DNA from 2 places in the Parazoarcus sp. PS-13 R2A genome. Region 2 is predicted to be linked to the other one. Evidence: riboswitches for the same ligand, from Rfam matches in the RefSeq annotation. Region 2 holds a riboswitch; the other holds the start of a gene.

Region 1 (8,658 bases), on a different contig from region 2:
CTCCGATGGCGAGTGGTTTGACTCTGCAGAAGAAGGGCTGTGCAAGGGGCTCAACAACCGTCTTGCGCGAAACAGCGCGCAGATGAAATACGACGGGGTTGAGGCTGGGGAACTCACGCCGGTTCTCTATACGGATGAAATCGATTCCGAGGGCTTTCTGGTTCGTGGGCGAAACGACAAGAACTTCATTGACCCGGCGCCTCATTTTTCCCCGGTCATCCGTTTCCGGTGGGGCTACAAGGCCGACATGGAGTCGGTCAAGGAATGGGGCGACAAGGTCTGGCTCAACGAGCATGACTACTGGGGCGGTGGGCCGTTTGCCAACGGCTGCACCTCGCTCGCAGACCTGTGGAGCGAGGGGCTGTACGACCGGCTCTTCTTCTGGATCACGGCGCAACACCTCAATCCGGTGCCGGGGCGCGATGCCTACAGCTGTCCGCATCGTGCCTACTACGTGCATGCCGCGCTGCGCCTGGCCAAGCTCATCGCATCGATCCGCAGGAAACAAGCGGATTGCCCGGTCACCGTGGTCTGCCACAGCCAGGGCAACATGATCGGCATGGCCGCAGCTTTCCTGGGGGAGACGACAGGGGCGGTGGCCGATACCTATGTGCTGGCCAACCCACCGTACAGCCTGGAAGCATTCAACGGGTTTGACGACTTCAGCCAGCGCTACACGCAAAATGCCAACGGCGAGTACGGGCGCCAGACTGGCAAGGCGCGCGTCCAGACGCTCAAGTCCTTCTTCGACATCATCCGTAGCCGTCAGACCTGCACGCAGCCACCCGAGACCATCGATCGGTCCATGGCCAACGAGACACCTCAGGACGGTAGCGCGGGCTTCACCGCCGAGACGGACCTCGTCTGCTATGGGCTGAACGGCAGCACGTACGGTCGGGTTACCCTCTACTGCAACCCCCACGACCAGGTCATCTCGGCGAGCACCGTCAAAGGCATCGGCTGGCTCGGTTTGAGCAGTGAGCAGATCGCGCAGACAGGGGGTGCAAGCGTGTTCAGCCAACGGGTGTTTGCACAGGGTTGGAAGGTGGGTGAGCTGGGCACCTACGACTATTGGGAACATCGAAAGGAGCTCAATGCCGAACGCAACGCGTCAGGTGCCGGGTTCTGGTTTCCCGCCTCCAAGACCGCCCGCTACTCCGTTGAATCTGGGCTTAGATCAAGCCAGAGCGTGGCCGGCAAAGTCGGCACCGTGGCCGGTGCCCCACTGGCATGGCTTGTAACCAGCATGGCAGACCCGCCCATCAATGCCGATCCACCCCGTCCATGGACAATCCCCGTAGAAGCGCCCCCGCTGCCCGAACCATTCATCCCACAATCGCGGCGTTACGGTGAGGACTCGGATGCCTTTGACGAAGAACACGATCCCGAAGCCGCCGCGCGGAATGCATCCAGGACGAGCCTCAAGTCGGACGACCCCTACGATAGCTTCTCGACACCTCTCGATGAAAACGGGCAGGAAAAGGCGGCGCCCCGTGGGTCGGAGCAGACCGAAGCCGAGTTGCGCTACGCGCACCGTGCCCGATTGCGCATGGAAGCGAGGCGCGAGAAGCTGGCTGCTGCCGATGGCAGCGTGCCCGGCGAAGCCGGCCCCGACGCTGGCGAGTCGAAGGAGATGTCAGACGACTACCGCAAGTGGCGCACCGAAAGGATCAGCCAGTTCCTGACCGAAACGATCGACCAGAACGCCACTGACCACTCCACCACCATGACCCACCCGATGCATGCGGAGAAAGCGCTGGCCTATGACGTGGCGGTGGGGGTATGTCGGCTGACGCAGGAGGACTGGACTGAGCTTCGAATTGAGGCGGATTGGCGGTACTCGAAAAAGCTCGAGCGGAATAATCCAAGTCGCGCCCTCTCTGAATACTTTCTCACTGGCAAGATGAATGGATGCCCACTTCAAACATGGGCCGAAAACGGTGATGCCCGGAGACCCGAGAAGATCATCGATGAACGTACTCACCCCAGAGCTGACCCACTGGAGTCGCGCACATGATGGGTATGAAGATGACTCAACTGCCCCAAAGGATCGCGCTGAGTTTCGTGGTTTTCTTTTTCTGTCTTGTGCTTGTTACTTGGGGCGCGCAATACATCGAGCACAAGTACGGAACGGATTTTCTCTCTCAATATTCCGACCTGGAGATTCTTGTGCGCCTGTTTACGATTCCTGTACTCATTGCAACCACGTTCTTTTACTTGGCCGGCTGTTCGACCAATAGGCCAACGGCGCCGGCGGCCATGCGTGAGAGCGCTGAGGCGGCAACGCAACCATTTCGCGCACAGGTCGTGGGTGTTCAATGGATGAATCCGCTAGTGTGGAACGACTACCCAACACAGTGGAATCTGCTTTGGACTCTAGGCTTGGCGTTATCAAATAGAAACGATGTTCAGGTGAAGGCAAATCCGCAGAAATATCGGATGGTTCAACCTGTCGCATCAATCGTGTCAAATGTCAATCTGCGAAAGACCTTTGAGGACTTTTACTTCTTTTACACAGAAGAAATCTTTCTCCCTTTCAGAAATCGATATGCGAGCAATCCCACCTATTTCTACACGGTTCAGCCAAAGTCACCGAAGCAATGGAGGGAACTGGCGGGAATTCATATCGAGTTGGCTTTGCCCGATAGGTCGGACTTGAATCTGGAGAGTGCAAGGTCGATCATGCGGGAGACCATCACCTCCCAATTCGAGATCGGGGGGGCTCCGTCAATCTCCAGCCGCAGTACTCCGCCCGATATTCGTATAACAGCAGGAAACGCGAACGCGGGCTTCACTTCGCTCTCTGCAGCGCTCGACTATCTTGAGTCGCATCCGACTGAGTCCGTCTGGACAATGAACTGGGATGCGCCCGAGTTTCCGCTCGACGAGCGCATGAGCGAGAACTTCACGCTACTGATCCTCGCCGGCCCGAACTTCGACACCGAACGCGAGCCCCTTGCCTGGATCGGCCGCCCCGCAACACGCAACGCGAAGGACTTCGAAGTACAGTCTGGTCAGCCCCGACTGGTACAGGCGTGGCGGGCAGCAATCGACGAGGCCGCCAGCAACGCGGGTCGGCCACTCACCGATGTCGGCTACCTGATCCACGATGCAGGCAAGGCGAGCGACGCCGCCGGCAAGCGAATCGCAACGCTGGGTCAGGCGCTGGGCGAACCGTTGCCCGAATTCGACATCCTCAAACAAGGCTTCAACAACACCGCGTTGATGGGAGATACCGGTGCCGGCACGGCGCTGACCAACGTCGCCCTGGCCATTGCCTACGCACATCACAAAGGCACGCCGGTGCTGGTGGCAGGCACGGCGGAGAAAGACACGGCGGCGGCCGTAGTCGTGACACCACCCGCCCGCGCCCGTGAGATCGACCCCTCCAAAGACTGGTTCCGCGCCCGCGGCGGACGCGACGCCTACCTGCCGTGGTGGGGGCTGAGGCGGGATGTTGATTGGTCGCGCTACAGGCAGGGGTATTCGGAATGAGTGCCGTCGCCAGAATTCATCGAATGCCGTTCGCACCCTCGGTATTGCGGGGTCGTGTGATACAGCGATTGGGAATGCTTGGGACCATCTGCGTTGCGCTTCTTAGTCTCGCCGCCTGCTCTACGAACGCTACGAAGGCCTCGGGAAGCACTCTTGAAAGTGTTGATGCGGTAACGCAACCATTTCGCGCTCAGGTCGTCGGTCTGCAGTGGTTAAATCCGTTGGTCCGTCGTGACTACCCAACCGAGTGGCAGCTGCTATGGACTTTACGGTTAGCCGCACCGAACGGGGGTGACTATAAGGTCAAGACGAAGTCCCAGAAATTCACCACGGTTCAACCCGTTGCCTCAATCGTTTCAACGTGGGATGGTCGAGTCACTTTCACGCGATTTCTGGGCGGATACGTACGTGAAGTCCTCATCCCGTTCCGCCACCGCTACGCAGCAAGTTCGACCTATTTCTATACGGCGCAGCCCGAGTCGCAGAAGCAGTGGCGAGAACTTGCGGGAATTCACATTGAGCTCGCCATCCCCGATCGACCGGATCTTGACCCGCCAGAGGCTGCCAGCATTTTGGGGAAAGCCATCGTTTCACATTTCGGAATTGGAGGACGTCCTTCAATCTCCAGTCGTAGTACTCCGCCCGATGTTCGCGTCTCGGCAGGCAACTCAAACATTGGTTTTACTTCCCTTTCTGCTGCGCTCGAGTATCTCCAGTCTCACCCAAGTGAAACCGTCTGGGCTATGACCTGGGATGCGCCAGAGCACCCCCGCGATGAACGGATGAGCGAGAACATTGCGATTTTGATCCTCGCAGGCCCGAACTACGACACCGAGCGCGAGCCCCTTGCCTGGATCGGCCGCCCCGCAACACGCAACGCTAAGGACTTCGAAGTCCAGTCCGGTCAGCCCCGACTGGTACAGGCGTGGCGGGCAGCAATCGACGAGGCCGCCTACAACGCCGGTCGGCCACTCACCGATGTCGGCTACCTGATCCACGATGCAGGCAAGGCGAGCGACGCCGCCGGCAAGCGACTCGCAACGCTGGGGCAGGCGCTGGGCGAGCCGTTGCCCGAATTCGACATCCTCAAACAAGGCTTCAACAACACCGCGCTGATGGGCGACACGGGGGCCGGCACGGCGCTGACCAATGTCGCGCTGGCCATCGCCTACGCACACCACAAGGGCACGCCGGTGCTGGTGGCGGGGACGGCGGAGGCAGATACCGCTGCGGCTGTTGTCGTAACGCCACCCGCCCGCGCTCGCGTGCTTGATCCCTCGAAAGACTGGTTCCGCGCCCGCGGTGAGCGCAATGCCTATCTGCCGTGGTGGGGGTTGAGGCGGGATGTAGATTGGTCGCGCTACATGCAGGGGTATTCGGAATGAAGAAGGGGGCACAAGCATGCGCGGTGTGATTCGGCTGGGCGACCCGACCACTCACGGCGGGCGGGTGGTGAGTACTGGCGCGAGATCGGTGGTCATGGGGCGCACGGTGGCGGTGCTTGGCGACCGCTGTGTGTGTCCGCGCAAGGGACATGGCAACTGCGTGATTGTCGAGGGCGATCCGGACGTGTTGCTGGACGGAAAGCCGGTGGCTTTTGACGGGCACCGGACAAGTTGCGGTGCGCAGTTGATGTCGACGGTGCCGCAAAGTGGACGAGGGGACTGATTTGCGGCTCGACAGCAGCGGCAAAATCCCCGTAAAATCCGCGTCTTGCCAAGGAGCGTTGCGACCCGGAATCTAGCCGGGCCAGGCTTGGCAACTGAACAACGGCGCTCGCAAACCAATCAGCCGGGTTTGCCGCGCCGTTTATTTTTGGCCGCGCTACCCGCTGTGCATTAACCGCAGATCGAGGTAGAACCATGCAAGCCGACCGCTCCGACGAAATTCGCCAGCAACTCGCCCAACGCATCCTGATTCTGGATGGCGCCATGGGCACGATGATCCAGCAATACAAGCTGGGCGAGGCGGATTACCGCGGCACGCGCTTCCTCGACCATCCGCGCGACCTCAAGGGCAACAACGACCTGCTGGTGCTCACCCGCCCGGACGTGGTCAGCGAAATCCACCGCGCCTATCTCGACGCCGGCGCCGACATCATCGAAACCTGCTCCTTCAACGCCACCAAGGTGTCGCAGGCGGAGTACGGCCTTGCCGACCTGGCCTACGAGATCAACGTCGCCAGCGCCCGCCTGGTGCGCGAACTGTGCGACGAATTCACCGCGAAGAACCCGGCCAAGCCGCGTTACTGTGCCGGCGTGCTCGGGCCGACCTCGCGCACGCTGTCGATCTCGCCCGACGTCAACGACCCCGGCTACCGCAACATCAGCTTCGACGCGCTGGTCGACGACTACTACGACGCGGCCAAAGGGCAGATGGAAGGCGGCGCCGACCTGCTGCTGATCGAAACCATCTTCGACACGCTCAATGCCAAGGCCGCGGTCTTTGCCATCGAAAAGCTGTTCGACGACCTCGGCCGTCGTCTGCCGGTGATGATCTCCGGCACCATTACCGACGCCTCCGGCCGCACCCTGTCGGGCCAGACCGCCGAGGCTTTCTGGAACTCGCTCGCCCATGCGCGGCCGATTTCCTTCGGGCTGAACTGTGCGCTCGGGGCCAAGGAGCTGCGCGCCTACGTCGACGAGCTGTCCACTGTGTGCGACACCTTCGTCTCCGCCCACCCCAACGCCGGCCTGCCCAACCCGCTCGCGCCCACCGGTTACGACGAAACCCCCGAGCAGCTCGCCACCGCGGTGGTCGAGTGGGCACAGTCGGGGCTGGTGAACATCCTCGGCGGCTGTTGCGGCACCACGCCTGCGCACATCGCTGCCATTGCTCAGGCCGTGGCCAAGCTGCCGCCGCGCGTCGTGCCCGAGATCGAGAAGAAGATGCGTCTGTCGGGCCTCGAGCCCTTCAACGTCAGCGCCGACAGCCTGTTTGTGAACGTCGGCGAGCGCACCAACGTGACCGGCTCCAAGGCCTTCGCCCGCATGATTCTCGAAGGCCGCTTCGACGACGCGCTCGCGGTTGCCCGCCAGCAGGTGGAGAACGGCGCCCAGATCATCGACATCAACATGGACGAAGCCATGCTCGATTCGATGGCCGCCATGGAGCGCTTCCTCAAGCTCATCGCCACCGAGCCGGACATCTCGCGCGTGCCCATCATGCTCGACTCGTCCAAGTGGGACGTGATCGAGGCCGGCCTGAAGTGCATCCAGGGCAAGGGCGTGGTCAACTCCATCTCGATGAAGGAGGGCGAGGAGAGCTTCCTGCGCCAGGCCAAGCTGGCCCGCCGTTACGGCGCCGCCGTGATCGTGATGGCCTTCGACGAGAAGGGCCAGGCCGACACCTACGCGCGCAAGATCGAGATCTGCGAACGCGCCTACAAGCTGCTCACCGGCATCGGCTTCCCGCCGGAAGACATCGTCTTCGACCCCAACATCTTCGCCATCGCCACCGGTATCGAAGAGCACGACAACTACGCGGTCGACTTCATCCAGAGCGTGGCCTGGATCAAGCACAACCTGCCGCACGCCAAGACCTCGGGCGGCGTATCCAACGTGTCCTTCTCCTTCCGCGGCAACGACCCGGTGCGCGAGGCCATCCACACCGTCTTCCTTTACCACGCGGTGAAGGCGGGCCTTACGATGGGCATCGTCAACGCCGGCATGCTCGGCGTGTACGACGACCTCGATCCCGCCCTGCGCGAAACGGTCGAGGACGTGGTGCTCAACCGCAAGCCCGGTGCGGGCGAGGCGCTGGTCGAGATCGCGCAGTCGGTCAAAGGTCAGGTCAAGGACAAGGGGCCGGATCTCGCCTGGCGCGAATGGGATGTCGAAAAGCGCCTGTCGCACGCGCTGGTCAAGGGCATCACCGAATTCGTCGTGGCCGACACTGAAGAGGTGCGCGCCAAACTCGAAGCCGCAGGCAAGCCGCCGCTGGCTGTGATCGAAGGCCCGCTGATGGCCGGCATGGACGTGGTTGGCGACCTCTTCGGCGCGGGCAAGATGTTCCTGCCGCAGGTGGTGAAATCCGCCCGCGTCATGAAGCAGGCCGTCGCCCACCTCATCCCCTACATCGAAGCGGAAAAGCTGCGCACCGGCTCCACCAGCAAGGGCCGCATCGTCATCGCCACGGTGAAGGGCGATGTGCACGACATCGGCAAGAACATCGTCGGCGTCGTGCTCGGCTGCAACGGCTATGAAGTGATCGACCTCGGCGTGATGGTGCCGACCGAGAAGATCCTCAACGCCGCGCGCGAACACGGCGCCCAGGCCATCGGCCTGTCCGGCCTCATCACGCCGTCACTGGAAGAAATGAGCCACGTCGCCGCCGAAATGCAGCGCCAGGGCTTCGACGTGCCGCTGCTCATCGGCGGTGCCACCACCAGCCGCGCCCACACCGCCATCAAGATCGCGCCGCACTACGGGCAGCCGGTGGTCTATGTGCCCGACGCCTCGCGCGCGGTCGGCGTGGTCACCGCGTTGCTGTCAGAGGGCGGCGCGGCCGAGTTCAAATCCCAGCTCGCCGCCGACTACGACAAGCTGCGCGCCCAGCACGCCAACAAGAAGGGTGTGCAACTGGTCAGCCTCGAGGCAGCGCGCGCCAACGCCTTCAACCCGCTGGCCGACGCCGCCTATGTGCCGGATGAGCCCAACACACTGGGCGTGGTGGCGCTCGACGTCGATCTGGCCGAGTTGCGCGAGTACATCGACTGGGCGCCCTTCTTCCAGGCCTGGGATCTGGCGGGCAGCTTCCCGAAGATTCTCGATGACGAGATCGTGGGCGAAACCGCGCGCGAAGTGTTTGCCGACGGCCAGGCCATGCTGGAGGACATCATCGCCGGGCAGTGGGTGCAGGCGCGGGCCGTGTTCGGCCTTTTCCCCGCCAACAGCGTGGGCGACGACATCGAGCTCTATGCCGACGAATCCCGCGACGCGGCGGTGATGACCTGGTTCGGCCTGCGCCAGCAGCACGAACGTCCCGCCGGCAAGCCGCACTGGTGTCTGGCCGATTTCGTTGCCCCCAAGGCCAGCGGTGTGCGCGACTGGTGCGGCGCCTTCGCGGTCACGGCCGGTCTGGGGATCGAGCACAAGCTGGCCGAATTCGAGGCCGCTCACGACGACTACCGCGCCATCATGCTCAAGAGCCTGGCCGACCGTC
Region 2 (22,534 bases):
TCTCGGATTCGTCGGTCCAGTCCAGACGCTGAACCCGAAACGGCGTACTGCAAGCCGTTTCGGGCGGTCGGCGCGTTCAGGCGAGCTTGAGGCGCTGGCAGATCTCGGTGGTGAGGGCTGACTGGTTCATGCTGTAGAAATGCAGGCCAGGCGCGCCGCTGGCGATCAGTTTTTCGCACATCGCGGTGACGACATCGAGGCCGAAGGCACGAATCGATTCCGAATCGTCGCCGAAGGCTTCGAACTTCTTGCGCATCCAGCGCGGGATCTCGGTGCCGCACGCGTCCGAGAAACGGGCCAGCTTGGAGAAACTGGCGATGGGCATGATGCCGGGGATGATCGGGATGTCGACGCCCATGCCACGCACCGCATCGACGAAATGCAGATAGGCGTCGATGTTGTAGAAGTACTGCGTGATCGCGGAATCGGCACCGGCTTCGGCCTTGCGCTTGAAGGCGAGCAGGTCGTCCTTGGGGCTGCGGGCTTGCGGATGCCATTCAGGGTAGGCCGCAATCTCGATGCGGAAACGCTGCCCTGTTTCGGAGCGAATGAATGCCACCAGCTCGTTGGCATAGCGAAATTCGCCTGCATCGCCAACGCCGGAGGGCAGGTCGCCACGCAGGGCGACGATACGCTTGATGCCGGCTTCGGCGTACTCCGCCAGAATGGCGCGGATGCTGTCGCGGGTCGAGCCGATGCACGACAGGTGTGGGGCTGCTTCGGAGCCGCTCGCTGCAATCTCCTTGACCGTGGCGAAAGTGCGCTCGCGGGTGGAGCCGCCGGCGCCATAGGTCACCGAGAAGAAGCTAGGCTGGAGCTCGGCCAGCCGGGCGCGCACGGCACGCAGCTTCTCCGCACCCTCTTCGGTTTGGGGCGGAAAGAATTCGATCGAAAGTTCAGTTTTGTTCATGTTGCATCCAGATGAAGAATTCGCGGTTGCCGTCGGTGCCGGTAATCGGGGAGTCGTACCAGCCCTTTACGCTCAGACCGCAACTGCGTGCACTATCCCGAAGTCGTGATTCGACGTCGGCATACAAGTTGGTATCGCGGACAATGCCGCCTTTGGACAAGCCCTTGGGGCCGACCTCGAACTGTGGCTTGACCAGCGCCAGGATGCTGCCCCCGGTTGCCAGCAGCGCAGGCCACTCCGGCATCAGCAGTGTCAGCGAAATGAAGCTGGCATCGCAGACGATCAGCCCGAAGCCGTCCGGAGGGAAGTGCGCACCCAGATCCGCAGCGAGCAGGTGACGCGCATTGATACCCTCCAGGGTGACGCAGCGCGCGTCCGCCGCCAGCTTCGCGTGGATCTGGCCGTGTCCGACTTCGACGCCGACAACCTGCTTCGCGCCCGCCTGCAGCAGGCAGTCAGTAAAGCCGCCGGTCGATTGCCCCACGTCGAGGCAAGTCAGGCCGGTGACGGCCAGCTTGCTGGCTGCCAGCGCGCCTGCAAGCTTGAGCCCGCCGCGCGAGACGAAGCGGTCGTTCTCGTCCGGCCGGACTTCCAGTACAACCTCACCCGACAGCGTCTGGGCCGATTTCGTCACCGGACCACCTTCCCAGCTGACCCGGCCGGCCTCGATCAGCCCCCGCGCCGCAGTCCGGGAGGGCGCGAGCCCTTGAGCCACCAGCAGACTGTCAGCACGCATCAGGCCGCCACGCTCGGCGGGTGCCTGCACATGGGTCGTGGCAGGCGCGGTTGCCGGGCGCGCCGTGCGCCGATGAAATGATTTCAAGCGAGCAATCCCGGACGCTCAGGAAACCTTCACCACTTCGACCGGGTGCTCGTACACATCCTTGCGCTTGTCGTAGAGGGGAATGGTCGTGCCGTGTGTGCGGCCGCTTTCGAGGTCCTTGAGGTCCACGTCGGCCACGACGATCTGTTCGATGTTCGGTGTGCCTTCGGCGGCAATGCCGTCGCGTGCGAAAGCGAAGTCCGACGGCGTGATGATGCTGGCCTGACCGTAGTGCAGACCCAGGCCCTCGACCGGCAGGTTGCCCACGGTACTGGTCATGGCGACAAACACCTGGTTCTCGATGGCCCGGGCGTGGCAGCAATAGCGCACGCGCAGGAAGCCCTGGCGGTCGTCGGTACACGAGGGCACGAAAAGAATGTCGGCGCCGGCTTCGCACACCATGCGTGCGAGCTCGGGGAACTCGATGTCGTAGCAGATCAGGATCGCGATCTTGCCGAAGGGGGTCTCGAACAGGCGCAGCTGGTCACCGGCGTCGGTGTTCCATTTCTCGCGCTCCCAGCGCGTGCGGTGGATCTTGTCCTGCTCGTAGATTTCACCGCTCGGGGTGAAATAGTAGGCGGTGTTGAGCAAGCGCCCTTCTTCGTTGACCTGCGGGGTGGTGCCGCCGATGAGGTGCACGTCCCATTGCGCTGCGAGCTCCTGCATCAGGTCCTTGTAGCGCTTGGTGTAGTCGTTCATGTTGCGCACGGCGGCGCGCACGTCGCTGGTGTCCATGAAGGACAGCAGTTGCGTGGTGAAGATCTCGGGCAGCAGCACGAACTGGGGTTTGTAGTCCCCGGCGGCCTTCATGATGAAACGCACCTGATTCTCGAAACCCGACCAGTCGTGGATCGGGCGCAGCAGGTACTGCACGGCAGCAATTCGAACGATCATAGTGCGATTTCCTCAGGGATGATGGTGGGGTTTGACGGATCGTAATCCGGGTTGAGCCATACGATCAGCGAGGCATAGCCGCGCGATTCGGTATCCTCGGGAATGTAGTTCTCGATGACGCCGCAATAGCTGAAGCCTTCCTTGATCTGGAAGCTCAGCACGGGGTCGATCAGATCGCCCCAGACTACCTTTTGCGCATAGAACTCTGCGCTCATTTCGTCAGCGTAGCGGTCGTAACCCGGCAGGCGTCCGCAGGCAATGATGCGCTTCAGGTTCATGGCCCGGCACAGCGATCGACGGCCTTCGTAGAGCAGGTGTCCCACCCCTTTGCCCTGCAGCCTCGGGTCGACAAAGACCTCTGCGCCATAAAGCGTCTTGCCGTCCGGATTGTGATTGTCGAACGTGCCGGCACCGGTGATCTCCTTCCAGCTGTGCGACTCCGCCCAATCGTCCCACAGCACGATGAGTGAGCTCGCACATCCGACCAGGCCATCTTCCGTCTCGGCCACGATCTGGCCCTGCGGAAAGACGTCGAGCTGCTCGGCGAGCTTGCGCTTGCTCCATGCAGGGATGTCCGGATAGACCTCGGACTGAAGGGCGATCAGTGCGGGAATGTCTTCCGGGCGAGTCTGACGCACGCTGACAGAGTTCATTCGGTGTCTCCAAGTCTTATTGTTCGTAAGGGCCACCGCGCCCTGGAGGAGGCGGTGGCCCGTCCGCAGCCGGGGCGATCAGTAGCGGTAATGATCAGCCTTGTACGGGCCTTCAACCGGTACGCCAATGTAGGCGGCCTGGTCGGGGCGCAGCACGCTGAGCTGTGCATTGAGTTTCTTCAGTTGCAGGCGTGCGACCTTTTCGTCCAGATGCTTGGGCAGAGTGTACACGCCGACAGGGTAGTCACCCGTGCGAGTATAAAGTTCGATCTGGGCGATGGTCTGGTTGGCGAAGCTCGACGACATCACATAGCTCGGGTGGCCCGTGCCGCAGCCGAGGTTCACCAGGCGACCCTTGGCGAGCAGGATGATGCGCTTGCCGTCGGGGAAGATCACATGATCGACCTGGGGCTTGATCTCTTCCCACTCGTACTGCTCGAGCGAGGCAACATCGATTTCGTTGTCGAAGTGTCCGATGTTGCACACGATGGCCTGATCCTTCATCGCAGCCATGTGCTCATGGGTGATGACGTTGAAGTTGCCCGTGGTCGTCACGAAGATATCTGCCTTGTCCGCAGCGTACTCCATGGTGACGACGCGGTAGCCTTCCATCGCAGCCTGCAGGGCGCAGATCGGGTCGATTTCGGTGATCCACACCTGAGCCGACAGTGCGCGCAGCGCCTGTGCCGAGCCCTTGCCCACATCACCGTAGCCGGCCACCAGGGCAACCTTGCCCGCGATCATCACGTCGGTCGCACGCTTGATGCCATCCACCAGCGACTCGCGGCAGCCGTAAAGGTTGTCGAACTTGGACTTGGTGACCGAGTCATTGACGTTGATCGCCGGGAACTTGAGTTCGCCGCGCTGATGCATCTGATACAGGCGATGAACGCCGGTGGTGGTTTCTTCGGTGACGCCCTTGATCTGTGCAAGACGGGTGGAGTACCACGTCGGGTCGGTGGCGAGCTTGGCCTTGATCGATGCGAAGAGGATGGTTTCCTCTTCCGACGTCGGCTTGGCGATGACCGAAATGTCCTTCTCGGCACGTGCGCCCAGGTGCAGCAGCAGGGTGGCATCGCCGCCATCGTCGAGGATCATGTTCGAGTAGCCGCCGTCGGCCCATTCGAAGATGCGGTGGGTGTAATCCCAGTAATCGCTCAGCGACTCGCCCTTGACCGCGAACACCGGAATGTTCTGTGCAGCGATGGCTGCAGCGGCGTGGTCCTGGGTCGAGAAGATGTTGCACGAGGCCCAGCGCACTTCGGCGCCGAGTGCGGTCAGGGTCTCGATCAGCACCGCGGTCTGGATGGTCATGTGCAGCGAACCGGTGATGCGTGCGCCCTTCAGGGGCTGGGCGGCAGCGTATTCGTCGCGGATCGCCATCAGACCGGGCATTTCGGTCTCGGCGATACGGATTTCCTTGCGGCCCCAGTCGGCCAGCGTCAGGTCGGCAATAACGTAATCGTTGAATTCAGCCACAGCGTTCATGTGAAGCTCCATGCTATGGCCGGGAGGGAAAGAGGACGGCGTTTAGCTCACCCATCATCCCGAACCCGGCAGGGTTTGAGAGAAAAGACCAGGGTGAGCGCCGTTTCACACGCCCGCCCGGGGAGGGCGGGTTCCGAGCCTGGGGCTGTCGCAATGAATGCGGACAGTGCCTTGCAGCGCTCCTCGGAATACTTCGAATTATAGCGATCCCGCACAGTTTGCGGAATGCCTGCTACCGATCTGATGCAGCTTCCCCGTTGTGACGGACGATGCTCACGACCAGTGTGATCACCGTCAGCGGCATCACATACCCGAGCATGACGCCCGAAAAGGCCTGCAATCCGGCGTGATGCTGTGCGGCAAGGATGAGCCATGCGGTATAGGCCGCGTAATAGCCGAGAAACAGGATGCCTTCCCAGCGCGCAATTTCCCGCCCGGTGATCAGGATCGGCAGGCAGGCAAAGGCTACGGCGAGCATGACCCACAGATCGAAGTGACGGGCAGCCTCGGAAACCGGAAGCCCTGCGGGTGCCACCAGCCCGGTGACGCCCAGCACGGCACAGATGTTGAAGACGTTGCTGCCCACCACGTTGCCGACCGCGATGTCACGCTGACCGCGCAGTGCAGCGACGATGGACGTGGCGATCTCGGGCATCGAGGTGCCGACGGCAACCACGGTGAGGCCGATCACCAGGTCGCTGACACCGAAGGCGCGTGCAAAGACGACCGCAGAGTCGACCAGCCAGCCGGCGCCGAGTACCAGCATGACAAGGCCGGCGACCACCAGCGCAGTCTGCACTGTCCAGTGGCTGTCCAATTGTGAGGTCGGAATGTCGTCGGCGAAATCCTCGCTCATCGCTGCCGACCCCTTGCGCGACTGCCGCACCAGAAACACCGTGTAGGCGATTACCAGACCGAACAGCGTCGCCGCTTCGATGCGGTTGATGGAGCCGTCGAGCGCCATGACCAGCAGCAGCACCGAGGCGCCGATCATGATCGGAATCTCCTGCCGGATGATCTGCTCAGCCACCAGCAGTGGCGCGATGACCGCTGCGATGCCGAGGATCAGCAGGACGTTCGCAATGTTGCTGCCCACCACGTTGCCGATGGCGATGTCAGGGTTGCCGTTGAGTGCCGAGCCGACCGAAACCGCCATCTCCGGCGCACTGGTGCCGAAGGCGACAACCGTCAGACCGACGACGAGCGGCGAGATGCCAAAGGAGACCGCCAGTCGCGACGCACCGCGCACGAGGAGTTCGGCACCGATGACGAGGGTGACCAGACCAAGGAGGAACAGCAGGGCTTGCTCGAGCATTGAGGGCTTGATGAATGTTGAACTGTTTCAGAGTACATCCGGTCGGCACGGTTCCCGCATCATGCGGAACCCGTGCCGACCGCTGTGCCGGCACCAGCCTGCGGCCGGCGCCGTGGTACATCAGAGGCCGGCGTCGGCGCGCAGCGCGGCAGCCTTGTCGGTCTGCTCCCAGGTGAACTCGGGTTCGTCGCGGCCAAAGTGACCATAAGCCGCTGTCTTGGCGTAGATCGGACGCAGCAGGTCGAGGGTCTGGATGATGGCCTTCGGACGCAGGTCGAAGTGAGCACGGATCAGTTCAACGATCTTCGCGTCGCTGATCTTGCCGGTGCCGAAGGTGTTGACCATGAGCGAAACCGGCTTGGCGACGCCGATGGCGTAGGCGACCTGAACTTCGCACTTGTCGGCGAGGCCGGCAGCGACGACGTTCTTGGCCACGTAACGACCTGCATAGGCGGCCGAGCGGTCGACCTTGGACGGGTCCTTGCCCGAAAACGCACCGCCGCCGTGGTGAGCTGCGCCGCCGTAGGTGTCGACGATGATCTTGCGACCGGTCAGGCCGCAGTCGCCGTGCGGGCCGCCGATGACGAAACGGCCGGTCGGGTTGATGAGATAGCGCACTTCGCCCTGCAGCAGCTCCTTGGGCAGCACCGGCTTGATGACTTCCTCGATGATGGCCTCGGAAATCTGAGCGTGCGACACCTCGGGGCTGTGCTGGGTCGATACCACGACGGTGTCGATGCCGACCGGCTTGCCGTCGACATACTTGACGGTGAGCTGGCTCTTGGCGTCGGGGCGCAGCCACGGCAGGCGGCCATCCTTACGCACTTCGGCCTGACGCTGCATGATGCGGTGCGCGTAGTAGATCGGCAGCGGCATCAGGCTGGCGGTTTCGTTGCACGCATAGCCAAACATCAGGCCCTGGTCGCCCGCGCCCTGGTCGAGGTCGATTCCTTCGCCTTCATTCACGCCCTGCGCGATGTCGGAGGACTGGCGGTTGATGGCGGTGAGGATGGCGCACGACTTGTAGTCGAAGCCGATGTCGGAGCTGTCGTAGCCGATGCGACGCACCACATCCTGCGCGATTTCGCGATAATTGGGGTGGGCGCTGGTGGTGATTTCGCCCGAAATGACGACCAGGCCGGTGGAGACCAGCGTCTCGCAGGCGACGCGGGCGTGTGGATCTTCGGTGAGGATGGCGTCGAGCACGCCGTCCGAGATCTGATCCGCAACCTTGTCGGGATGACCTTCGGAAACCGATTCCGAGGTGAAGAGGAATTCTGCTGCCATGACTGCTCCTGAAAAACAAAAATCCCCGTTTCCTGGCGTTACGGCCAGCTCCGGGGATTTCATCGAGCAGCCGACGCTTTAGCAGAATTTTTGGGTCACGCGATTGTTGCGGTGACGGCCGCCCTGCAAGTTGTCGAGTTAACTCGGCGGCTGAGGCACAATTATAGACTGTGTTTGTCTCAGGTCAATCTGTCACCGGATCGGAACCGCGAAAACTATCGTGATTGTCAATCTCCTTTTTCGCGTGCTTGCGCGCTTCCCGCTGTCCCTGCTGCACCTCATCGGAGGTTGGGCGGGCTGGATTGCCTACGCCGCGTCGCCGTCCTATCGCCGCCGCCTGCGACGCCATCTGGCTCAGGCCGTCGGTGATGTCGATCCCGCGGTGCTGCATTCCGCCATCGCCGAGGCGGGTCGGCAGGCCTTCGAGCTGCCGTGGCTGTGGCTGCGTCCGGCCGAGGAGGTGGTGGCCAAGGTGAAGCGGGTGGAAGGCTGGGAGCTCGTTGATGCGGCCCACCGCGAGGGTGCGGGCATCGTGTTCATGACGCCGCATCTGGGCTGTTTCGAAGTCACCGCGCAGTACATCGCCTCACTGACGCCAATTACCGTGCTTTACCGCCCGCCGCGCAATGCGGCGCTTGAGCCCCTGATGCAGGCCGGACGCGTTCGCGGTCAGATGAAGACAGCCCCGGCAGATCTGTCGGGGGTGCGCCGGCTGGTGAAAACCCTGCGCAGTCACGAAGCGATCGGCATGCTGCCCGACCAGGTGCCGGGTGCCGGCGAAGGTGCGTGGGCGGATTTCTTTGGCCGACCCGCGTGGACGATGACGCTGGCGGCGCGCCTGGCAGAGGTCAAGGGCGTGCATGTGATCTATTGCTGGGCCGAGCGTTTGCCGCACGGCGAGGGCTATGTGTTCAGGCTGTCGGCGCCTGTCGAGCCACTCGAAGGGGATCTGCCCGCACGTGTGGCAACCATGAACCGGGAGATCGAACGCGTCATCCTGAAGTGCCCCGGCCAGTACATGTGGGGCTACAACCGCTACAAGAAGCCGCGTGCAGCGCGTGAAGCGGCAGCAGGATCCGAGGCGTGATGAGCCGTCTCGGCGTGGCGGTATTCTGGCTGCTGCACTGGCTGCCGCTTGCGGTGCTGGCGCGACTGGGCGAGGCGCTGGGGTTGCTGCTTCATGTGTTTGCCTTGCCGCGCCGGCATGTGGTGGATACCAATCTGAAGCTGTGCTTTCCCGAACTTGATGCGCGGCAGCGGCGTCAGCTCGCGCGTCGTCATTTTCGTACCGTGGGGCGCAGCCTGCTCGAGCGCGGCCTGTTGTGGTGGGGCAGCCGCGAGCGGCTCGAGCGCCTCGTCAGAATCGAGGGCGGCGACCGTGTGCGGGCACTGCAGGCGGCAGGGACGCCGGTCATCCTGCTTGCCCCCCATTTTGTCGGACTCGACATGGGCGGGACGCGGGTGACGATGGACTTCGATATCGTCAGTGTCTATGCGCGCCAGAAGAAGAATCCGGTGCTCGATCGCTGGCTTTATCATGGCCGCAGCCGGTTTGGCGATCAGCTGCTGCTCGCGCGGCAGGACGGCGTGCGCAGTTCGGTGAAGGCGATGAAGGCCGGGCGCCCGTTCTACTACCTGCCGGACATGGATTACGGTCGGCGCGATGCGATCTTCGTCCCCTTTTTTGGCGTGCCGGCGGCTACCATCACCGGACTGCCGCGGCTTGCCCGCGTGGCCGGTGCAGCGGTGCTGCCCTGTGTCACGAAGATGTTGCCCGGCGGCGCCGGCTACGTCGTCGAGATCGGTGAGCCATGGTCCGACTTTCCGAGCGCGGATGTCGAGGCCGACACGCTGCGCATGAACGAGTGGATCGAGTCCGTCGTGCGCACGATGCCGGAGCAGTACTACTGGGTGCACAGGCGGTTCAAGACGCGCCCCGTGGGCGAGGCCAAGCTCTACTGATCTGCGGCAGGCGCGTCGGCGTCCGCGAGATGGCGCAGGACCACGGGAAAAGCGGCGCTGCCGAGCAGGGCAATCGCAGAGACGATGAGTGCAATTGCGGTGCCGCTTTCGGCAAGCACCGGATGCACATCGCTGAAGTCTCCCGCCAGCAGCACCAGGCCGCCAAGCAGACAGGCAAGGCCGGGCAGGCCGAGCAACCATGCGGAAATCGGGAGGGCTGAGCGGCGCGGCGCTGGCGTATTGGTCATGTCCCGAATTCTCTCACGATGACGTGTGCTGGACGATACCCGGGTGCAGGAGGAGAATCCGGGCACGCTTTCCGCATTGATCAGAACTCCCATGAAACTGCGCTTTACCAAGATGCATGGCCTCGGCAACGACTTTGTCGTGATCGACGCAACCCATGAACCGGTTGAACTCACTCCCGAGCGCGTCCGGGCGATCGCCGATCGCCATTTCGGCGTCGGTTGCGACCAGCTCCTGGTGGTCGAGCCGCCGAGCCGGCCGGCTGTCGATTTCCGCTACCGCATTTTCAATGCCGACGGCGGCGAAGTCGAACAATGCGGCAACGGCGCACGCTGCTTCGTGCGCTTCGTATACGACAAAAAACTGACCGACAAGGCCGACATCAGCGTCGAGACCCGCTCCGGCATCATTTCGCCGCGTTTACGCGAGGATGGGCTGGTCACGGTCGATATGGGTGTGCCCGTCCTCTCTGCTGCCGAGGTCCCCTTCGTCTCCGACTCCGACGCGATCGTGCAGCCACTCGAGGTGGGCGGCGACATGCTTGCGATCACGGCCGTATCGATGGGAAACCCGCACGCCGTTCAGGTCGTGGCCAACGTCGATGCGGCCCCGGTCGAAACTCAGGGGCCGCTGATCGAGCACCACCCGCGCTTTCCCGCGCGGGTGAATGCAGGCTTCGTGCAGGTGGTCGACGCACACCGTATCCGCTTGCGCGTGTTCGAGCGCGGATCCGGGGAAACCCTGGCCTGCGGCACCGGGGCATGTGCCGCGGTGGTGGCGTCGATACTGCGCGAACTGGCTGTTTCGCCGGTGCGGGTGGAAACCCGTGGCGGTGAGCTTGAGATTGCCTGGGCAGGTCCGGGCACGCCGGTGCTGATGACTGGCCCGGCAGTAACGGTTTTCGAGGGCGAGATGAATCTCGTCTGATGTCTGGAGACATGCAACAGGGCGTGATGCCCGACAGGAGCTATTGCCGATGAATGCCGATGAAGTCGCACGCTATCTGCGCGACAACCCTGATTTTCTGTCCGACCATGGCGAACTGTTCACCGAACTGACCGTGCCGCACCCGCAGCACGAAGGCCAGGCGATCTCGCTTGCGGAACGGCAGCTTCACGCCCTGCGCGACAAGATCCGCCTGCTGGAGGTCAAGCTTGCCGAGCTGATTCGCTTTGGCGAGGAGAACGACGAGATCAGCGAAAAAGTGCATCGGCTGACCCTGTTGCTGCTTGAGGCGCACGGTTACGAAGGCGTCCGCCACGAACTTTTTTCCAGCATGCAGCAGGACTTCGCCATTCCTCATGTCGCGCTGCGAATCTGGAACAGCGTGCTGGCTCGCAGCGACGAGGACTTTGCGCCCGTTGGCGAAGGCGTGCGCCTGTTTGCGGGCGACCTCCGTCACCCGTATTGCGGTGCGCCGAGCAACATCGAAGTGCTGAGCTGGTTTGGCGAGTCGGCACCGCATGTGCGTTCTGTCGCTCTCATGCCGCTGCGTCGGCAGACTCAGGTGGTCGGTCTTCTGGCCCTGGGCAGTGAAGAGCCCGAGCGTTTCTACCCCGAGATGGGCACCCTGTATCTCGGCCGGATTGGTGAGCTTGCCGCCGCCGCGCTGCTCGGGGAGATCGGCTGAACGCATGCCTGAGCCACTTGCCGCAGCGCTGGCACCGGTCTGGGTCGAAGGCTATCTGGGGTGGCTTGCGACCCAGCGCCGTGCCGCCGCGCTGACGCTGGAGAACTACCGTCGGGATCTGCTGCGTTTGCACAGCCTTGCACAGGGGCGCGACCCCGGTGGCCTGAGCGCGGCCGAGATCCGCCGCTTCGTGGGGCGCATGCATGCAGAAGGCCTGGGCGGGCGCTCGATTGCGCGCTGCCTGTCGGCCTGGCGCGGCCTGTATCGGTGGCTGATCCGCCACCATGGGCTGAAACACAATCCGGTGGACGGTATTCGGGCACCAAAGTCCCCGGCGACCTTGCCGCGCGTGCTGTCTCCCGATCAGGCAAAGGCCTTGCTCGACGCCCCGGCCGACAGCCTGCTCGAGATTCGCGATCTGGCAATGTTCGAGCTGTTCTACTCGTCAGGGCTGCGCCTGTCCGAACTCGCCGGGCTTGGGCTCGATGATGCCAGCGATCTTGAGGGCGGCATGGTCACGGTGCGCGGCAAGCGCGGCAAGACGCGCAGCGTGCCGGTCGGCAGCCAGGCGGTCGAGGCGGTCAGGCAGTGGCTTGAGGTGCGTGGGCAGGTGCCGGTAGGCAGTCCGACCCTGTTCGTGACCCGTACGGGCGGACGAATGAGCCCGGGGGCGATTCGCAGCAGGCTCACCCTGAGAGCCGGTACGGTGGGCCTGGGCGTGCATGTCCATCCGCACATGCTGCGCCACAGTTTTGCCAGCCACGTACTGCAGTCGAGCGGGGACCTGCGTGCGGTTCAGGAACTGCTCGGCCACGCCAGCATCCGGACCACCCAGGTCTATACACACCTTGATTTTCAGCACCTCGCCAGGATCTATGATGCCGCTCATCCGCGGGCACGGAGGACGAAGGAGTAGGTTGTAGTGCTCCCCATTTTGGGTATCGATAAATGCTGATACTCATTCGCGATCGGCTATGCTGTCGTGCATCAATCAACAATAAATAATAAGCGGCGATGTGCGCCCATGGCGCTGAGCCGCAAGCAAGGATGCTTATGACATCTGAACCTTTCGCCCCCGATGAGGCTTCCATGGATGCTGGAATCGAAGCTCCGCCCGCAGAGAAAATAAAAAAGCAGCGCATGCTCAGGGATGTTGCCCTGCTGCTTGCAAAGCATGAAGTCCGGAACATGAAGCGCTGGTTCGAAGAGTTCGATCGCGACATCATGCTGCCCATCCTGCTCGGCGAAATTGCATTGCACAATATTGGCACGCCAAGTGCGGGTGCCGTCGACGGTGACAGCTTGCCGGAGTGCACGCTCAAACCCTGTAATGCCTATTCGATTGCGGCGGCCACCGGCCTCCCGCGCGAGACCGTTCGCCGCAAGGTGGCACGGCTTGTCGAGCTCGGCTGGGTATCCCGGCGCAAGAACGGCCACCTCTATGTGTCCTCGGGCGCTTTGCACCACTTTGGTCATCTGATGAGCTCACGCGAGCTTCCGGATCTGATCGATACTGCGGATCGCGCCCGGCGCCTGCTCGGCGACTGACGGTGGGGGCTGGCCGGGCGGTGGCACAAGGGGGCCGGTAAGGGCTAAACTTGGCGCCCTTTTGCTGGATCATCATCCATGGCTCGCCTTCATCTACGTCCCGGCAGGGAACGCACCGTCCTTCGCCGTCATCCCTGGATTTTCGCCGGCTCTGTCGATCATCTCGAAGGCCGCGCCCGTCCGGGCGACACGGTCGATGTAGTCGCTGCCGACGGCAAGGTGGTGGCGCGTGCAGCGTGGTCGCCCGAGTCACAGATCCGTGCCCGGGTGTGGTCACTGGATGCCGAAGCGGCAATCGATCACGCCTTTTTCAAGCGCAGGGTCGCTGAATCCGTCGCCCGGCGCGAGACGCATCCCATGTTGCGCGGGCAGGACGGTCAGCGGCTGATCCACGGCGAATCCGATGGATTGCCGGGCGTGATCGCGGATCGCTACGGTTCCGTGGTTGTGCTGCAGTTGACCAGTGCCGGCTCCGACAAATGGCGCGATGCCATCGTGGCCGGTCTGGTGCAGGCGACGGGCTGCGCCGCCGTCTATGAACGCTCGGATTCCGACGTGCGCAGGCTGGAAGGCCTGGAGCCGCGCGCCGGAATTGCCTTCGGCGAACTGCCTGCCGAGGGGCTGCAGATCGTCGAAAATGGCGTGCGGATGGAGGTCGATGTGGTCGGTGGCCACAAGACCGGCTTTTATCTGGATCAGCGCGACAACCGCAAGCTCACCGGCGATCTTGCCCATGGGCGGCGGGTGCTGAACTGCTTTTGCTACACCGGCGGCTTCTCCCTGCAGGCCCTGGCGGGTGGGGCGAGCAGCGTGCTGTCGATCGATTCGTCCGGCCCCGCACTTGCCACCGCCGCACGCAATCTGGCGCTCAACCCGCAGCTCGATGCCGCGCGTGCCGAATGGAGCGAGGATGATGTGTTCGAGGCACTGCGCGGTTTGCGTGCCGAAGAGCGCAGTTTTGACCTGATCATCCTCGATCCCCCCAAGTTTGCGCCGTCCGCGGCTCACGCCGAACGTGCCTCGCGCGCATACAAGGACATCAACCTGTTCGGCTTCCGCCTGCTGGCGCCGGGCGGCATCCTGATGACCTATTCCTGCTCCGGTGGCATCGGGCTGGAGATGTTCCAGAAGATCGTCGCCAGTGCGGCAAGTGATGCCGGCGTCGACGCACGCATCCTGCATCGACTGGCCGCTGCACCCGACCATCCGGTTGGCCTGGCGGTGCCCGAAGGCGAGTACCTCAAGGGACTTGCGATTCAGATCGGCTGATTGCCCACACGGGCGGGGATGCGAAGGCGTACTTCCGCTCAGCGCTGGATGCTGGCAGACGGGGCGCGATCGGGGTTCGGCGCCAGGTCGGCGAGGTTGAAAGCCAGCGTGATCAGGCCGAGTGCCATGAGCACGAGGCCGAAGTAGATCTTTTGCATGGTGGCGCCGGGCAGGCGTCGCACCTCGGCGTAGAAATGGTGGCGCAGGAAGATCAGCGCCATCGCCGCCATCGCCAGCAGACCGCCGCCGAGCACTCTCGAGGCGGTGGCGTCGAACTGGCGACCGAAGGCCGGGTCCCATCTGTCGGGCAGAAAGAACACCGGTGCCTGCAGCACCAGGTGCAGGCCGCCAACCAGACAGAGCGTGAGCATCAGTACCTGGAAGGTCCGCATCAGTCGCCACCGTCGCAGCCATCACTGCCGCAGGTAGTGTCCGTGTCCCGCGCCGCATGCGCAGAAGCGCTGTTCGCCGCCTTTCCAGTCAGACGGTTCCCGCGAGCATGTTTCCTGCGGTCCTTCGGTTTGCGTGATGGGCGAGCCAGAAGGAGCAGGATCCCGATCGCGGATACGATGACAAGCAGGCCCGCTGCCATTTCGGCGCTTATTGTCCGAACAGGTCGCTGCCCGGCAGGCGCGGGGCGTTGAGGCCGAAATGCTGCCAGATCGAATGCGTTGCCATGCGACCGCGCGGGGTACGCTGCAGGTAGCCCTGCTGGATCAGGTAGGGCTCGATGACGTCTTCGATGGTGTCGGAGGATTCGCCGATCGCCGCGGCGATGTTGTCGAGGCCGACCGGGCCGCCGCCGAACTTTTCCAGCATTGCCAGCAGCAGCTTGCGGTCCATCAGATCGAGTCCGAGCACGTCGACGTCGAGCATCACCAGTGCCGCGTCTGCGACCGCACTGGTGATGTCGCCGCCGGACTTCACCTCGGCATAGTCGCGCACCCGGCGCAGGAGGCGGTTGGCGATGCGGGGGGTGCCGCGCGCGCGCCGGGCGATCTCGAGCGCGCCCGCGTCGTCGATGCTGACATTGAGCAGCCGTGCGGAGCGACTGACGATGTAGGCAAGTTCGTCCGGCGTATAGAATTCGAGCCTGGAGACGATGCCGAAGCGGTCGCGCAAGGGGTTGGTGAGCATGCCCGCGCGGGTGGTTGCGCCCACAAGCGTGAACGGCGGCAGGTCGAGCTTGACCGAGCGTGCGGCCGGGCCTTCGCCGATCATGATGTCGATCTGGAAGTCTTCCAGCGCGGGATAGAGGATCTCCTCGACCACTGGCGACAGGCGGTGAATCTCATCGATGAAGAGGACGTCGTGCGGCTCGAGGTTGGTGAGCAGGGCGGCGAGGTCTCCCGCGCGCTCCAGCACGGGCCCGGAAGTCTGACGCATATTGACGCCCATCTCGGCGGCGACGATATGGGCCAGCGTGGTCTTGCCCAGACCCGGCGGGCCGAACAGCAGGACGTGGTCGAGCGCCTCCTTGCGGTTGCGCGCAGCTTCGATGAAGATCTCCAGCTGCTCGCGGATCTTCGCCTGTCCGACGTACTCGGCCAGTCGCTTGGGGCGCAGGGCACGCTCGATGGCGTCTTCCTTGCGGTCGGTGGGCTCCGCGGAGATCAGCCTTTCGGGTGCGGCCGAGCGCAGCTTGTCAGTTTCGATCATGGCGAGAGTTTAGCGACTTGGCGACAGGCTGTGCGGGGCAATGCTCATGCCTTCGACAGCAGCTTGAGTGCGGCACGGATGCCGTCCGACACGCCGATGTCCTCCCCAAGCCCCTTCATGGCGCCAAGGGCCTCGCGTTCGTTGTAGCCCAGTGCCAGCAGCGCGTTGAGAATATCGCTCTTTGCGTCCGGTGCGGCGTCGACGCCCGCGGCAAGGCGAATGCCGCCCGCGTTGGGCAGGGCCTTGCCGAGCTTGTCGCGCAACTCGAGCAGCAGGCGTTCGGCGGTCTTCTTGCCGATGCCGGGAATCTTCACCAGGCGGCCTGCCTCCTGCAGCGCGATCGCCTGGGCGAGATCGCTGACCGACAGACCGGACAGCACCGCCAGCGCCATGCGTGCGCCAATGCCGGAAATCTTCAGCAGCTGGCGGAAGGCGGTGCGCTCTTCGTCGGTGGCAAAGCCGTACAGGAAGTGACCGTCCTCGCGCACCGCAAGGTGGGTGTGCAGGCTGACCCGCTCGCCTGTCGCCGGCAGGTTGTAGAAGGTGCTCATGGGTACGTCGACTTCATAGCCGACACCGTTGGCATCAACCAGAATCTGGGGTGGGTTCTTTTCCAGCAGCATGCCGGTGATGCGTCCGATCATCAGTAGGGCTCCGGGTGCCGCTGCCTGTCTGTTGAACGGCTGCGGCGGGTTTCGGGTGGGTCAGTCGGCCAGGCTGCGGGCGACTTCGTGGAGGTCGTTCATCACCGTGATGCCACGCGCCAGTACATCCTCTGCGGGGGACAGAAGGTCGGGCACCATCACCACCTGGGCGCCTGAAGCCAGTCCGCCGCGGACGCCGGTGTTCGAGTCCTCGAGGACCAGGCAATGCGCTATCGGCGTCTCAAGCAGGGCCGCCGCGGCCAGATAGATGTCGGGTGCCGGTTTGCCGTTACGCACTTCATCGCCACCGATCACGCCCTTCAGCCGGTGGAGGATGCCGACGCCTTCGAGCTTGGGCAGTGCGCGGCTGCGCCGGGTGGAGGTGGCGACCGCGCCCGGCAGTCCGCGCAGCGCGAGCTGGTCGAGGAGTTCGTGAACGCCCGGCTTGAGCGGGAAGCGGCCGTCGACGATGGCTTGCTCGTAACGGCGGCCAAACTCGGCCTGGTGCGCGTCGATCGGGAAGCTCGGGCCAAAGGCGTCCTGCAGCAGGCGGTAGCCGTCGCGCGAATTCATGCCGATCATGCGCATCGCAACCTCATGATCCCAGGGCAGTCCGAGGTGCTCGCTTGCTTCACGGCCGATTGCGTAGGCGATGCGCTCGGAGTCGAGCAGGAGTCCGTCCATGTCGAAGATGATGGCGCGGACGGGGCGGGGGTCGAAGGCGGTCATGCGGAAATTCCGGATTGAGCGAAGGCGAGCGTGGCGGCAAGCAGCAGGCCATGCACGTTGGTCGCAAGGATGGTGCGCTTGATCGGGGCGGCAAGCTCGTCGGGCGTGCTCGCATCGGCGATGAGCTCGCGTGCTGCGGTGAATGAGAGGATCAGCGTCATCGCGGCGGCAGCCGCGTATTGCGGCAGCGCATGAATCGTCACCATTGCCACCAGCCAGGTGTAGGAAAAGATTGCGATCAGCAGGTAGCCCCACTTGGCGACCTGCGGGCCGAGGCGGACGACGAGGGTACGTTTGCCCGCGGCGGCATCGCCGTCGTGATCGGGGAACTGGTTGATGAACAGGAGGTTTGCCACCAGCAGGGCATAGGACACGCCCGCTGCAAACGGCAGCAGGCTGAAGCTGCCGCGCTGCACGTAATCGGTGCCCACCACCACCGCGAGCCAGCCCAGCGCGATCGCCAGTTCGCCCAGACCTCTGCTCATCAGTTTCAGTGGCGGCGCGGAGTAGGCCCAGCCGACGAAGAGCCCCGAGATGCCGATGACGATCAGCCCCGCGCCGGCTTGCCAGGTCAGCCACAGGCCGGCTGGCACGACTGCAGCCAGAAGGGCATAGCCGAAGCGGCCGGTCTCGGCCGCGCTCAGCACGCCGTTCTGGATGAAGCGGCTGCCGCCGGTGAAGGGAAACAGCCGCTTGGTGTTCGCCGCGTCTGCTCCGCTCTCTGCATCGTGATAATCGTTGATGACATTGACCCCGGCATGCGCGACGAGGGCGAAGAGCAGGGTGAAGACTGCGGTCGTCCAGTCGATGGAAGCGCCGCTCCGGTGCGCGCAGGCCAGCCCGATCAGGCATGCGACCAGGGTGACCGACAGAAACGCCGGGCGGGTGGCAAGAAATAGCAGCACCGCGCGGTTCGGAAACGCGCCCGGTGCGGGTTCGGCGGGGTGGCTCACAGCAGCACGATGTCGAATTGTTCCTGGGTGTAGCTCGCCTCGGGGTGGAGCGAGACCTTCTTGCCGATGAAGTCGGACAGCATCGCCAGCGACTGGCTCTCTTCGTCGAGGAACAGGTCGATCACATTGGGTGCGGCAAGGACGCGGAATTCCTTCGCGTTGAACTGGCGTGCCTCGCGCAGCAGTTCGCGCAGGATCTCGTAGCAGGCCGTGCGCGCGGTCTTCACTTCACCGCGGCCGCCACAGGTCGGGCAGGACTCGCACAGCAGGTGTGCGAGTGACTCGCGGGTGCGCTTGCGCGTCATCTCGACCAGACCGAGCGCGGTAAAGCCGTTGATGCTCATCTTGGTGTGGTCGCGGGCGAGCGCCTTGCGGAACTCGTCGAGCACCATCTCGCGGTGTTCGACGTTCTCCATGTCGATGAAGTCGATGATGATGATGCCGCCGAGGTTGCGCAGCCTGAGCTGGCGCGCAATGGTCTGCGTGGCTTCAAGGTTGGTCTTGAAGATGGTGTCGTCGAAGTTGCGCGCACCGACGAAGCCGCCGGTGTTCACGTCGACCGTGGTCATCGCCTCGGTCTGGTCGATGATGAGGTAGCCGCCCGACTTGAGGTCGACCCGGCGCGCAAGCGCCTTCTGGATTTCCTCCTCGACGTTGAAGATGTCGAACAGCGGGCGCTCGCCGGTGTAGTGCTCGAGCAGCGGCAGCACCTTGGGCGAATACTCTGCAGCAAATGCGGTGAGCTTCTGGAAGTTCTCCCGCGAGTCGACACGGATACGGGTGGTCTCTTCGTTGACGAGGTCGCGCAGCACCCGCTGTCCGAGGCCGAGGTCTTCATGCAGCAGCCGCGGCGGGAAGGCGCCGACGGTGGTGTTGCGGATCTCGCTCCAAAGCTTGCGCAGGTAGGCGATGTCGGCGGCAAGCTCTTCGTCGCTGGCGGATTCCGCCATGGTGCGCACGATGAAACCGCCGGGCTCGTCGTCGGGGACGAGGCGGGTCAGGCGTTCGCGCAACTGTTCGCGCTCGGATTCGTCCTCGATCCGCTGCGAGATGCCGATGTGCTTTTCCTGCGGCAGATACACGAGCAGGCGCCCGGCCAGGCTCACCTGAGTCGAAAGGCGTGCGCCCTTGGTGCCGATCGGATCTTTCAGGACCTGGACCAGCAGGCTCTGACCCTCGTTCAGGATCTTCTCGATCGGCTTGGCCGCTTCGCCATGCTGGCGCTCGCTCCAGATGTCGGCAACGTGGAGGAAGGCGGTACGCTCGAGGCCGATCTCGATGAAGGCGGACTGCATGCCCGGCAGCACGCGTACCACCTTGCCCAGGTAGACGTTACCGACGATGCCGCGGCTGGCCGTACGCTCGACGTGCAACTCCTGGACCACGCCCTGCTCGACGATGGCGACTCGCGTCTCCTGTGGGGTGAAGTTGATCAGGAATTCGATGCTCATGATGGATTGAACCCAATGGGAAATACGCAATGGCAGTCGGGCTGTCTGCCATTGCGCATGGCTCATCGGATCACGCCGGCTCCCGCCTGTGGCCGGGAGAGGCCGGCTGACAGGGGGCGCTACAGCAAGCGGGAAAGCTTACAGAGGGTAACCGAAGACTTCCAGCAACTCGGCAGTTTCGAACAGCGGCAGCCCCATGATGCCGGAGTAGCTGCCGTGGATCTCGCGGATGAACATCGCTGCCCGGCCCTGGATGCCGTATGCGCCGGCCTTGTCCATGGGCTCTCCGCTCGCCACGTAATGACGGATGTCGGCTTCGGAGAGTTCCCGGAAGCTCACCTCGCTGCTGGAGATGCGGCTGCGTGTGCGCACGCCGTCGGTGACGGCAATCGCGGTGAGCACGCGGTGGGTGCGCCCGGACAGGCGCTGGAGGATGGCGCGGGCGTCTTCCGCGCTCTCCGGCTTGCCGATGATCTCGCCGTCGAGCTCAAGCGTGGTGTCGGCGGCGAGCACCGGATGTCGCGTCATCTTGCGCCACATCACCCGACGCATGCCGGCCTCTGCCTTGGTCAGCGCCAGGCGTTCGACGTAGCGTTCGACATCTTCGTCAGGGAGCGGTGTCTCGTCGACGTCGGCATCCTCGCCGCGCTCGCCACCGCGAAAGGTCATGACGTCGAAGTGCACGCCGATCTGTCGCAACAGTTCGCGACGGCGCGGACTTTTCGACGCGAGGTAGATGCGGGGCGGGATGGCGGACATGGGACGGTTCCTGGTGGTTCGCTCATTCGCGATGGTAAGGATGATTCCGGGTGATGCTCCAGGCCCGGTAAAGGGCTTCAGCCAGAAGGGGGCGCACCAGCGCGTGGGGCAGGGTGAGACTAGACAGGCGCACGGATTCGGCTGCGGTCGCCTTGAAGGCCGGAGACAGGCCGTCCGGCCCACCCACAATCAGCGCCACGTCCTGGCCTTCGCGCTGCCAGTCTTCCAGCCGACGGGCCAGCGCCATGCTGCTGACGTCTGCACCGCGTTCGTCGAGGATGACCCTGCGGCAGCGCGCGGGAAGTGCGGCCTCGAGCCGTGTCGCTTCTGCGGCCATCATGGCCTCGACCGTCTTGCCCGAGGTACGCGGTTCTGCCTTGATTTCGACCAGTTGCAGCGGCAGTTCGCGTGGCATGCGGCGCGCGAACTCGTCGAAACCGGCCTCCACCCAAGAGGGCATGCGGTGGCCGACGGCAACGACGAGCAACTTCATTTATTCCCCGCTGCGTGCGGCCTCGGCGGCCTTGCGTCTTGCAGCGGGCGTGGTGGCCCACAGTTCTTCGATGTTGTAGTGGCTGCGAATGGCGGGCTGCATGATGTGGACGACAACGTCGCCCAGATCGACCAGCACCCATTCGCCGGTTTCCTCGCCCTCGACGCCGATGACTTCGCCGCCCGCTTCCTTGACCTTGTTCTGCACGTTGCGTGCGAGCGCGCGCGTCTGGCGATTGGATTCGCCGCTGGCGACGACGATGCGTTCGAACTGTGCAGTGAGCTTGGCAGTATTGATGACTTCGATGTTCTGCGCCTTAATGTCTTCGAGCGCGGCAACGACGAGCTTTTCCAGCTGGGATGTGTTCATTCGTGATTATCGTAAAGGTGATGCAGCCCAATATAGTCGAGAACGGAATCGGGCAGCAAATAGCGCGGACTGGTACCGGTACGGACCAGGTCGCGGATGAGTGAAGCAGAAATGGCCAGGGGCGTCATGTCGAACGGGATCACGTAACCGCAACTGCGCTCGCGCAGGCGCGCGGGGTCGGTGATCTGGCGCTGCCGGCAGGCCTCGTCGAGTTCGGGTGACAGGGCGCCCGGCCAGCGTCGGCCGTGGGGCGCGTAGCCCGGACGGTTGGCAACGGCGATGTGGGTGAGCTCGAACAGCTCCGTCCAGCGGTGCCATGTCGGAAGGCCCTGGAAGGCATCGGCGCCAAGTATCAGCACCAGCGGCCGCTCGGGGCCCACTTCTGCACGCAAGCGTTCCAGGGTGAGCACCGTGTAGCTCTTTCGAGGCGAACGGACCTCGCCATCATCTACCTCCAGGCGCGGGTTTCCGCTCACCGCAAGGCGTGCCATGTGCAGGCGGTCGTCGGGTGTCGAGCCCGGTTCGCCGCGGTGCGGTGGCTGACCTGCGGGGATCAGTCTGACCTTGTCCAGTGCGAGCGCTTCGCACGCCTCTTCGGCGAGCCGAAGGTGGGCCAGATGGATGGGGTCGAAAGTCCCTCCCAGCAGGCCGAGCGGGCCAGGTCGGGCGCTGCTACTTGTCAATGATGACCTCGTCAGGCAGGCCAAACACATCGCGCGCCGAGGTGAAGAAGCTGGCAAAGACGACCGGAATCAGAATCAGCGGCAAGGGCACGGTGAGGATGGTCGCGAGCGTCGGAGACAGCAGCCCGATCACCCCGATCACGATGCCGGGTATGAAGGCGCCGAAGATCATCAGGCCGATGGCATAGGCGAGAAACGGGCGCCAGTTGCGAAGGCAGGCATGGAAGCTGAAGAACATCGCCTTGGGCGCGGTGATGTTCCACCAGCCTGCCAGCACCGGCGCGAACCAGTAGGCCATGACCACCGGTGTGGACAGGGCGACGGCAAGCAGCATGGCGAGAGGCAGGGATGAGTCGGTGATGGCTGCGTCATCCACGTTTCCCCCTGTCATCACGGCGAACAGGCCGCCGCCATCGGCCAGTGCAGTCAGCGCGAGTACCAGTACGCTGGCGATGAGATAGATGCCGCCGATGGTGACCAGGCTCTGCACGTTGCTCTTGAAGCCTGAGAACAGGACGTCCGGGCCGACCTTGTGTCCGGCCGCGACGGCGCGGTAACCGTTGAGCACGCCGAGTGACAGGATCGGCATCAGCAGCGACGCGGCGGGCTGGCCGATGAGCGGAAAAATGCTGATCACCAGCAGCACCAGCAGATAGCCGAATGCGAGAAAGCTCAGCAGGGCAGGACTGCGAAGCCAGAGCGTCAGGCCGTCGCGCAGCCAGCCCCAGCCGCGCTGCATGGGAAGTTGATTCGCTTGCATGATTTCTAT

What was found. Region 2 has a riboswitch for S-adenosylhomocysteine ahead of ahcY (adenosylhomocysteinase). Riboswitches for the same ligand answer to the same signal wherever they lie in the genome.
Region 1: linked by a shared signal. The riboswitch ahead of metH (methionine synthase) and the one ahead of ahcY (adenosylhomocysteinase) in region 2 are both predicted to bind S-adenosylhomocysteine.

The regions. Positions count from the first base shown of each region.
Region 1 covers NZ_JBYEXN010000001.1:122,027-130,684, forward strand. The annotation lists gene AC22G6_RS00560 (T6SS effector phospholipase Tle3 domain-containing protein) at 1-2,017, shown strand, start outside; gene AC22G6_RS00565 (hypothetical protein) at 2,014-3,495, shown strand; gene AC22G6_RS00570 (hypothetical protein) at 4,278-4,880, shown strand; gene AC22G6_RS00575 (PAAR domain-containing protein) at 4,897-5,163, shown strand; S-adenosyl-L-homocysteine riboswitch at 5,208-5,280, shown strand; gene metH (methionine synthase) at 5,358-8,658, shown strand, end outside.
Region 2 covers NZ_JBYEXN010000026.1:31,133-53,666, forward strand. The annotation lists gene AC22G6_RS19165 (CZB domain-containing protein) at 1-32, shown strand, start outside; gene metF (methylenetetrahydrofolate reductase [NAD(P)H]) at 77-910, opposite strand; gene AC22G6_RS19175 (TlyA family RNA methyltransferase) at 897-1,733, opposite strand; gene AC22G6_RS19180 (carbon-nitrogen hydrolase family protein) at 1,752-2,627, opposite strand; gene AC22G6_RS19185 (GNAT family N-acetyltransferase) at 2,624-3,280, opposite strand; gene ahcY (adenosylhomocysteinase) at 3,359-4,768, opposite strand; S-adenosyl-L-homocysteine riboswitch at 4,857-4,959, opposite strand; gene AC22G6_RS19195 (calcium/sodium antiporter) at 5,001-6,083, opposite strand; gene metK (methionine adenosyltransferase) at 6,204-7,370, opposite strand; gene AC22G6_RS19205 (lysophospholipid acyltransferase family protein) at 7,591-8,457, shown strand; gene AC22G6_RS19210 (lysophospholipid acyltransferase family protein) at 8,457-9,332, shown strand; gene AC22G6_RS19215 (hypothetical protein) at 9,326-9,580, opposite strand; gene dapF (diaminopimelate epimerase) at 9,672-10,505, shown strand; gene AC22G6_RS19225 (DUF484 family protein) at 10,555-11,208, shown strand; gene AC22G6_RS19230 (tyrosine recombinase XerC) at 11,213-12,124, shown strand; gene AC22G6_RS19235 (helix-turn-helix domain-containing protein) at 12,298-12,756, shown strand; gene AC22G6_RS19240 (class I SAM-dependent rRNA methyltransferase) at 12,835-14,025, shown strand; gene AC22G6_RS19245 (hypothetical protein) at 14,064-14,417, opposite strand; gene ruvB (Holliday junction branch migration DNA helicase RuvB) at 14,626-15,684, opposite strand; gene ruvA (Holliday junction branch migration protein RuvA) at 15,729-16,328, opposite strand; gene AC22G6_RS19260 (HAD family hydrolase) at 16,389-17,057, opposite strand; gene AC22G6_RS19265 (UbiA family prenyltransferase) at 17,054-18,010, opposite strand; gene rng (ribonuclease G) at 18,007-19,461, opposite strand; gene AC22G6_RS19275 (Maf family protein) at 19,600-20,220, opposite strand; gene rlmH (23S rRNA (pseudouridine(1915)-N(3))-methyltransferase RlmH) at 20,243-20,713, opposite strand; gene rsfS (ribosome silencing factor) at 20,714-21,082, opposite strand; gene nadD (nicotinate-nucleotide adenylyltransferase) at 21,079-21,765, opposite strand; gene AC22G6_RS19295 (BPSS1780 family membrane protein) at 21,755-22,525, opposite strand; gene AC22G6_RS19300 (BPSS1780 family membrane protein) at 22,531-22,534, opposite strand, start outside.